3 regions of the Arcicella sp. BE140 genome follow, and region 1 is predicted to be linked to each of the others. Evidence: riboswitches for the same ligand, from Rfam matches in the RefSeq annotation. Region 1 holds a riboswitch; each other region holds the start of a gene.

Region 1 (3,288 bases):
AATAAAATGCTTGAGAATAATCCCAAAGATTGGCATAGAAAAAGGCTGATTCCTCCTAAGAAATCCTAGTTGTGAGTTAGTGAGTGATAAATTGTGAGTACAACAGTGGACATTAGACGCTAGATGTAAGACTAATAATAATGTACTCACTAACTCACAACTCATCATTCACAACTCTATTGTTCTATCAAATTCTTCCTTTCCAATTTCTTAAAGAAATCATACATCGGGTTAACATCTAGTTTCACAAACTTCTGCCATAGTTTAATAGCCTTAGTAATTAATTGACTTTCTATCAGAAAACCATCGTGACCGTATAGAGAATCTAAGGCTTGGAAAGTAGCACCAGGGATATGTTTTGCCAAAAAGGCTTGTTCATTAATCGGGAACAGCGCATCTGATTTGATGCCCATTACCAATGTTTTAGCCTTAATCTGTGATAATGCCTGAATAGCTCCGCCTCTGCCACGACCCACATCCTGCGAATCCATCACCTGTGAAAGTACATAATATGAAAAAGCATTAAAACGCTGGGCTAACTTTTCTCCTTGATAGCGTTGGTAGCTCATAGCACGATGCACTTTGCCCAAAGATTCATCTTTACGGGCTTGTGTTACACCATAGGTTTCATAATTTCTATACGAAATCAAGGCGGTAGCTCTGGCAGCTTTCATGCCCTCGATACCTGCTTGTGGGTGACTTTCTTTCCAAGTTGGGTCTACTTCAATTGACATTCTTTGCGATTCATTAAACGCAATCCCCCAAGGTGAATGTTGTGCATTAGTAGCAATCAGAATCAGGTTTTCAATCAAATTTGGCTGAGAAATAGCCCATTCTACACTTTGTTGACCACCCAAAGAACCGCCAATACACGTTTTGATTCGAGTGATTCCGAGATGCTCGCGGAGTAAATCAAAAGAATTTACAATATCGCGTATAGTAATAAAAGGAAAAGTATGAAAATAGGGTTCGCCAGTAGCTGGATTGATAGAAAGAGGGCCAGTACTGCCATAATGTGACCCTAATACATTCACGCAAATGATAAAATGTTTGTCAGGGTCGAATAGCTTACCTCTGCCTACTAACCCTTGCCACCAATCTTCTACATCATGACTACCCGTAAAAGCATGACAAACCCAAATTACATTAGAGCAATCAGCGTTTATCTTACCTAATGATTGATAAGCTAATGTTACTTCTGGTAAAACACCTCCTGCCTCTAGTTCAAAGGCTTGATTATATTTAAAAAGATTATTCAATGTATAAAAGACTTGAGCACCAATACTCATTTGAGTGAAACCTTTATTTACGCAATCAAAAGCGAATGATAAGATAATTGCTTTTGTAAATCCTCGAAACTTTCTTCATATTCCCAGTACATCAATCGTCCATGCGAACCCGTCACCAAAATATATTTTTCAGAAATAGACTGTATGCGGTTGATAGCTACCACCTTTACCATCTTCTGAGCCACAGTTACTTCTTCAATAATTTCCTTATTGTTGGCGTCGAAGCCATGAACAATGAGGTAATTGCCCGTTGTGATTTTAATTAATTTTGACATAATAGCTGACAAATTTGGTCACGATAAAATCATGACGATAAACGAAAATAAATCGTAAACCTGACGAATACTTTACAGCATGAAAAAATGACTGGGAGAGTACTTCGTAATTGGTTTATATTTCCTAAAAACTAGCCAAATGACTATACAATTTTTAGGTAGGAATTAGCACCTTGCCTTTACGAGCGGTAGGTTGCCAGAAGTTCATAGAGCCTATTCTCTCCCTTCTTCTTTATAAATCAATTACCTGTGGAGGTCGAAACCTCAGAGGAAAATTGACTTGATGATGCAAAGTAAATCGTGAAAGCTTGAAAAAGCAAATTTTTTAGGCATTCTCCCCAAAGAATCTTCTTTCCGTGGAAAAAAATAGGTTATATATTTTTCTCTTAGCGGGCGACTTAAGTCGCCCGCTAAGAGAAAAAAGGTTGTAATTATCTTATCAAAGGTCAAAAATAAGAACTTACCATTACTGAATACCTTTCAACAAACCGTCCATTAGTACATCGATATCGTTCATATCATTATAAAGATGTGGTGCAAGCCTGATAGATTGCCCTCGGAACGAAACAAAAACTTTGCGTTCTTGTAAGGCAGCTTGAATTTTTTGGTAATCTATATGCTCAGGAATCCTGACACCTACTAAATGGCTACTTCTGTAAGGTTTTTCTTCTACCCAGTAGCCATGTGCTTGTAAAATGTCCAAAGGTTCTTTCAACAATTCATCACAATAGTTATTGATAGCATTTACTCCCCAAACATTGATTTGTTCTATCGCCGCAGTGAGCATGGGGTTTAAAATAAAGTTACTTCTTTCACCCATGTTGTATCTATCCGCTTTGGCTCTATACTGAGTTTGGTAATTAATCAAATTTTTAAAATCCTCAGAACCCACCCGATTTATCCAGTTACGTTCCAAGGGATTGCCCTCATCGAAAAAAGCTCCGAAATAGGCTACACCTGCTGAATAAGGGCCTAAAAGCCATTTATATCCGGGATTGATGATGGCATCGGGCTGTACTTTTTGTACATCAAAAGGCATCGCTCCGATAGACTGTGTGCCATCCAATACCAACAATGCACCTACCGAACGGCAGTGTTGACCAATGATTTCGGTATTAAAAGAAGTGCCATCAGCCCAATGTGTAGGTGATACTACTACTAAACAAGTGTTGCTAGTGATGGCTTCCAACAATTTTTCATTCCATATTTTACCCCTATTTTCTAAGGATGCTGGAGGATGAACTACCCTCATTTTTAAACCTAAATTGATACAAACCTCTTCCCAAGCATATACGTCTGAAGGGAATTCTTCGCTGACCATTACAATTTCTTGTCCTGCTCGTATATTTGGCTTTCTATACAAGTTTTTAGCTACAATTGCCATGCCGTAGGACGACGAGGGTAGTAACACAATACGCTCAGGGTCGGGACAGTTAATCAGTTTGGCATACGCATTTTTAACAGGTTCAGTTGTTTCAAAAAAGCTTTGTGAAGTAATGTTTTGAGGTTGCGTTTTTCGCAAAATTCCTTGAATACCAGCTTCTTCTACCGATTTAAGATTGGGTGCCATGGTGGCACAATTGATATAATGAATACCTTCTTCAAGGCTAAAAAGATGTTTTTGACAGGATAAACTCATTTTGTTGATGTTATATTGAAAGGTTTTCAAAAATACATATTCTTGACGATTTTAAGCTATAAATGATTTGTACAACACAAAAAGG
Region 2 (3,288 bases), on a different contig from region 1:
AATCCTAAAATTGCCCTACGTTGGTCATTGGTTTGGTCGGCTGTTCTACCAGTTCCAGAGCGAACCCAGTTAATATTGGCTACTTCAGTAGCAACATTTACCCATTCGTCGGCACTTAGAATATCTAATTTTTTAGCAATACTACTAATACCACTGTTGGCATTTAAATTAATTTTCAACTTGCCCGACTTCCCTTTTTTTGTCGTAATCAATACTACACCATTCGCCGCACGTGACCCATAAATAGCACCCGCTGCTGCATCTTTTAATACTTGAATGCTTTCAATATCATTAGCGCTTAAGTTAGCTAATGGACTTGTGCCAATACTTCCATCAGAGCTTTGTCCAGCTACATCCAACGGAAACCCATCGATTACATAGAGAGGCTCAGAACCAGCATTGATAGACCCCGTTCCACGTACTACGATACTTAGTCCTGCACCTGGTAAGCCAGATTGTTGTTTTACTTGTACACCTGCCATTTGCCCAACAAGTGCCTGTTCGATTCTTGAAATAGGCTTTTCTTCTAAATGCTTGGCATCAAAAGATGCCACAGAACCCGTAATGTCACTAGCTTTTTGTGTACCATAACCAATCACAACTACCTCATCCAAAGATTTAGCCGCAGGTTGAAGGGTAATATTAATAATCGTTTGATTACTAATTTTAACTTCTTGAGAGATATAGCCCACAAAAGAATAAATTAGCGTAGCATCTTTTTGATTAACTGTAATCGAATATTTACCATCTTGATTAGATGAAACACCTTTTTGAGTGCCCTTGATGATAACATTTACCCCAGGTAGAGCTTCTCCTTTTTCATCTTTAATAATTCCATTAATTATTTGTTCGCTAGACTTAATAGACTTATTGGCAATACTTTGAAAAGAAGTAATTCCTAAGACGATAATGATGGAAAAAAGACTTTGAAGTTTTCGTAAATGTTGTTTCCATTGATTGTGTTTGTCCATAACTTTTTTGTTTAATTTGATAACTTTGGCAAATACTTTCCCTTCCATCATTTTGCTGATGTTGCTAGTAATTGTCAAAAAATCTGGGTTTTAGCACGGTTAGGTGCTAATGTTTCATTCGAATTGTTTTAAGTAAGGAAATATTAACTATTAAGTGTAATTATGACACATTTATAATTACTCTATAAGACTTATGGGACAAATGTATAATCTGAGTTTTTTTTTGGCAAATACTTTTAAAAAAACTTTAATAATTCATTTCTAATTGTGCAATTCAAATATTTTATTGAATAAATAGAGTGGATTTTTAATGTAATTATGCATTAGTCTACTAAAATATAGGAGTTTCATTTTAAGCATTAAAGGTTTTTACACTTTTTCAGAAAGTAATGAGTTGTTAAAATTTGACAATTAATCACCCTTTTTAGGTATTTTAATGATAAAATTAACAATGAGTTTTATAGGGCTATAAGTATTTTCAGTGTTTTTGAAATGATAAAAAATACTTTTTTGCATTTTTTTAAATAAAGATTTGTTTTTGTCAAATTAAATTAATTAACTTTGTCCATAGAATAAATAGATTTATAAAGAACGAAGGGAGAGAGTAGGCTCGATGATCTTCTGGCAACCTGTTAGCCACCAACAAGGTGCCCCATCCTAATTCTAACGATAAATCGTATATACAATCAGTTTTTTTTATCATGAGTTAACATTCATTGATGTGGATGTGAGTTTATCTCATTGCCATCATCAATCCAAAATGTTTAGTATTTGATGACTACTTTTCATCAAAAATAATTGTTTGAATATATAATATACTAAATCTATATATTTAATAGGATAATAAATAAACTAAAACAAATGAAAACTACGAAGCAATTTCTATCACTCACCTATTTAACGATAGGTTCACTGGCATTCAATGTTGCCGAAGCACAAACCAAATTTATTAAAGAAGGCCAATGGCGTGGTGAATTTAAAGTGAACGAGGTACAAGTACCCTTTAATTTTGAAGTTAAAGGAAAAGATGCCGAACATGCAACGTTCACGTTGTTAAATGGCTCACGTAGAGACGATTTTCATGTAAAGCAAATTGCGAATGATTCAGTATTTATCAAAATGAATACTTATGATGCTGCCTTAGTAGCAAAAATAAATGATGATGGTACCTTGTCAGGAGTTTATAAAAGTCTTGTTCCAAATTTTAAAGGAAATTTCCTTCCATTTACGGCAGAATCTGGCAAAACGTATCGTTTTGTAGAACCTGCTAAAGAGATTCAGGCAAACCATAATTTGTCGGGAAAATGGGCTATTAAAATTATCAGCAAAGAGCCCGTAGCTGACCAAGTGGCGGTTTTTGAACAAAAAGGGAATAAACTAAAAGGTGTATTTTTGAAAGTAACTGGCGATACACGTGAATTAGAAGGTATCGTACAAGGAGATGAATTTGCACTGACAGGTTTTTCAGGACCAAGCCCTTGGTTAATTCGTGGAAAAATTAATCCTGATAAAAGTATTACTGGAGAAGTGGGCTTGGGTATTTACAACAACGTAAAATTTGAAGGGGTAAAAGATAAAAATGCAGAATTGCCTGATGCATATACGTTAACGCATTTAAAAGAAGGATATGAAAAACTAGATTTCACCTTGCCTGACTTGAATGGGAAACAAGTATCACTGAGTGATGAAAAATATAAAGGGAAAGTGGTTATTGTAGAAATTATTGGTACTTGGTGTCCAAACTGTACAGACCAAACTCAATTTCTTTCACCTTGGTTCAAGGCTAATAAAAACCGTGGCGTAGAGGCCATCGCAGTGGGTTTTGAACAGAAAGATGATTTAGCTTATGCAAAATATACATTAGGAAAACTAAGAGATAAGTACGACATCCAATATGATATTTTGTTTGGGGGGATTGCTGATAAAAAAGTTGCTTCAGAAAAATTTGAAGCTTTAAATAAAATGATAGCTTTTCCTACTACCATTATCATCGGGAGAGATGGCAAAGTAAAACAAATCCATACAGGATATACTGGCGAAGTAACAGGAAAATACTTTAAACAGTATGTGAAAAAATGGAACAAAGAATTAGATAAACTTATTGCTGAACCTGTTCCTGCCTCAGAAGTAGCTTTAAATAAATAATACAAATAATAAACTCGGTACTTAATCAAATAATATAATCTCAAATTCAATTATTCACATGAAAAAAATCGTTCTAATTCTGACAAGTGTTTTGACTTTCGCAATCAGTGCAAAAGCAACAAATGATAATAAAGGTAGTGATGTAACATACACCGTTGATAATCAGGCTAGT
Region 3 (3,288 bases), on a different contig from region 1:
TTTCCTCTCCAAACAAATCATAAAGTGTTGTACTCATTTTTGATTTCAAGAAAGCAACATAGTTATGATACTCTTCCAAATCTCTGTAGGCAATTTCTAAGGCTTTAGCCATACCTACAATACCTGCCACATTCTCTGTTCCACCTCTCGTTCCTCTTTCTTGAGCTCCTCCATAAATATGAGGCTGTATTTTGCGGTATTTATTAATGTAGATAAATCCTACTCCTTTAGGTCCATGAAATTTATGTGATGACCCTACAATATAGTCTACATTCAGTTTTTTAATATCAAATCTATATTTACCAATCGTTTGCGTAGTATCGCTATGAAAGATAGCGTCATATTTCTTACTGAGTTCGCCAATTTTTGCAATATCATTCAAATTCCCAATCTCATTGTTAGCGTGCATTAAGCTCACTAACGTCTGGTGATTATTCTTCAAAAGCCATTCAAACTGATTCAAATCAATATTCCCACGACTGTCAATTTTCACGAAATCGGTTTCCAATTCATTGTTCTGGCTGTACTGCCCCAAGGTCTGTAAAACAGCTTTGTGTTCTATCCTACTGGTTATAACATGCTTAATTTCATAGGTTTTAATCGCTCCAGAAAGTGCTAAATTATTCGCTTCTGTAGCACCAGAAGTAAAGAAAATATCATTTTCTGAGGCATTCAAAAGTCCAGCTATTTTCTGCCTAGACTCTTCTACCGCTTCTCTAGCTTTTCTTCCTATTGCATGACTAGAAGAAGGATTCCCGAAATGATTGGTTAGATATGGAATCATGGTATCTAATACCTCCAAATCTAAGGCTGTCGTAGCGGCGTTATCACAATAAATCTCCATGGTGTTTAGTTTTTTAGATTGTTGTCTGATTAATTTTCAAGCTAATAGGCTTAAGAGGTCATTTCACTTCACTGTATTGTTGATGAATTGTATTTAATTTTTTGAAAGAGGTTTCTAAATATTTACTGATTGCTAATATTTTCTAAAATTGGAATTTTTGTTCAAATGGGATACAAACGCCCTTTTTATCATTGCATAGTTGTCCTTTTATTCCTCCAAAAATGTCTAATGAATGTTCTACTATTCTGACTTTAGTCCTGAATTCTGCTTTATCTTTGAAATAAGACACTTCAAATCCCCAATTCTTATCGACTTTTTTTAAAGGACTAACTGGTACAATCTTACCATCATATTCAAAAGAACCATTTTCGGCAAACCAAAAGGTGGTAGGTTGTGGCCCAACATCAGCTTTAAAGTCACTTGAATATAACGACCATCCTTTTTCCAAATTAGCTGTAAAGACTAATTCTACCTCATCGCCCACTTTAAAACTAGGATTGGAATAGCTATATTTCCAGCTAACAATCTGATTGATTTGCTGTGCTTTAATTGCAATAGACGCAAAAATTAAGCACACGATTATAACTATACGTCTCATGATGTATTAGGTTGAGTTAAAACACAAGGTTATTTTGTATTGCTTATTACAATATTCTTTTGTGTGATTTTTTATGATTTATCATTAGAATAAGGTTGGGGCACCTTGTTGGTGGTTTACAGGTTGCCAGAAGATCATAGAGCCTTATCTCTCCCTTCGTTCTTTATAAATCTACTTATTCGATAGACAAAGTTCTATTTTAAATATTACAATTCCAAATTTTCTACTTAAAATTTATGACTTATTTTGAAAAAATTATTTCATGAAAATTAAATACCCATTTCGGTTAATGCCGCTTGTGCCTTATTATCTATTGAGTTTTTATACTCGTGTTTTTTATAGGCAATTGCCCTTTCAAACGAAAGTTTGGCTTTTGGTTTATCATTTCTTTGTTGATAAATATAGCCTAATTGCAAGGAAGAACTTGCCCCAAAATGACAGTTTTGTCCTGCACAAAGTGCCATAGCACGCTCAAAAAAAGGAATTGCTTGCGTCTGTGCATTCATTTTTTGCAAGATACTTGCCTTTCTAAAATTGAAGTTAGCTTTATCAATCTGGGAAGTAAACGAATCTTCTTCAAGGTTATCCAAAAACGCTAAGGCTTCTGTATAATGTCCTCCTTCGAAAGCATAACAAGCCTTTACTAGATTCTTGTTTGGAAAAGCTTTTGTTTTCTGAAATTGTTCATAAAAATTTTGTGCAATAATATCTGTTTCAGAGAATTTCTTGCCCACATTCGGAATCTTAGCCAAATGATTCAATGCTTTATCAGGGTTGTTTGTTAGCCAATTGGCAAGAAACAATTTAAAATTTACATCTTTCAAAAAGCTATTCCCACGAAAGTTTTTTAGATAACTCTGATAATACTGAATAGCTGGCGAATAGTTTCCTTTGTTAAATAAGATTTCAGCTTGATACAAATCAAAAATAGGCATGGATATATAAGCAGCACCACTGGGCCTGTTCTGTAATACTTTTTGAGCCATTTCGCTTTTGTTGTTTCTTAGCAATATCGATACGCCTAAAAAACTAATCGCCAAATTATCAGGATTATTAGTCACAAATTGACTTAAATCTTGTCGCTCATTATCATCCAATGTCAATACATTCGACTGAATAAATAGCTGATAAAACTTTGCTTCTTTTCCTACAATTTTATCATTAACAGCGATATTCAATTCTTTTAATCCTTGCTGAATTCCCCCTTTCAATCCTAATAGTTTTGTAACCCATTTATAGTTTTCAGGAACAGAACCTATCATAACATGAAAAACGCCTAGATTCTTATAATTAGCAGTAAAGTTTGGAAATCGTTTACGATTTTCTTCCAATAATTTATAGGCTGAAATGGCATTAAAACCACCTTTGGTTTCATGTCCCAATTTCATTTTTACCAATGCCCAATGCAATTTGATTTCTGCTTGAACAAATTTATTATAAGGTGAATCTTCATCTAAATCCTTGATTAAATCCAGCCTTTTATCTTCATTATCAGATAACCTTTCATACTCTTTTTCATCTTCGCTAGCAAAAAGCACAATCATGTCCGCAAAATCTTCCAACCAGATTCTAATACCATTATTCGTAGGTTCTTTGGCTAAAAGTTGTTTAGCAGATTGCACCTTTAATTTACAAAGCTCACTATAAGCATTTTGCAAATTTGGGGTAAATTCAAAATCATTTGCCAATGAACTCCCCGAGAACAAGAGAAAGATAACGAGTATAAGGTTCCATTTTTTCATACATGTAGTATTTACCAATGAGAAATAACTGTTGAGATAAATAAGTATAAGTCTGGCAAAACCTTCCATAATGTTTTGAAACTTAGAAAGATTACTACAGAGCC

Evidence for each region. Region 1 has a riboswitch for S-adenosylmethionine ahead of J2Y60_RS00785 (hypothetical protein). Riboswitches for the same ligand answer to the same signal wherever they lie in the genome.
Region 2: it holds a riboswitch for S-adenosylmethionine, as region 1 does, so the genes downstream of both, J2Y60_RS10335 (TlpA disulfide reductase family protein) here and J2Y60_RS00785 (hypothetical protein) in region 1, are expected to answer to the same signal.
Region 3: it holds a riboswitch for S-adenosylmethionine, as region 1 does, so the genes downstream of both, J2Y60_RS10310 (protein-disulfide reductase DsbD domain-containing protein) here and J2Y60_RS00785 (hypothetical protein) in region 1, are expected to answer to the same signal.

Annotation. Positions count from the first base shown of each region.
Region 1 is NZ_JAVDUE010000001.1:187,058-190,345, forward strand. It holds gene J2Y60_RS00775 (phosphatase PAP2 family protein) at 1-69, shown strand, start outside; gene metX (homoserine O-acetyltransferase) at 177-1,289, opposite strand; gene J2Y60_RS00785 (hypothetical protein) at 1,307-1,564, opposite strand; SAM riboswitch class I at 1,677-1,805, opposite strand; gene J2Y60_RS00790 (aminotransferase class V-fold PLP-dependent enzyme) at 2,031-3,203, opposite strand; gene dnaG (DNA primase) at 3,266-3,288, shown strand, end outside.
Region 2 is NZ_JAVDUE010000005.1:207,095-210,382, forward strand. It holds gene J2Y60_RS10330 (TonB-dependent receptor) at 1-971, opposite strand, end outside; SAM riboswitch class I at 1,551-1,647, shown strand; gene J2Y60_RS10335 (TlpA disulfide reductase family protein) at 1,833-3,116, shown strand; gene J2Y60_RS10340 (YceI family protein) at 3,175-3,288, shown strand, end outside.
Region 3 is NZ_JAVDUE010000005.1:197,939-201,226, reverse strand. It holds gene J2Y60_RS10315 (cysteine desulfurase family protein) at 1-844, opposite strand, end outside; gene J2Y60_RS10310 (protein-disulfide reductase DsbD domain-containing protein) at 987-1,442, opposite strand; SAM riboswitch class I at 1,518-1,614, opposite strand; gene J2Y60_RS10305 (tetratricopeptide repeat protein) at 1,712-3,184, opposite strand; gene J2Y60_RS10300 (sulfite exporter TauE/SafE family protein) at 3,196-3,288, opposite strand, start outside.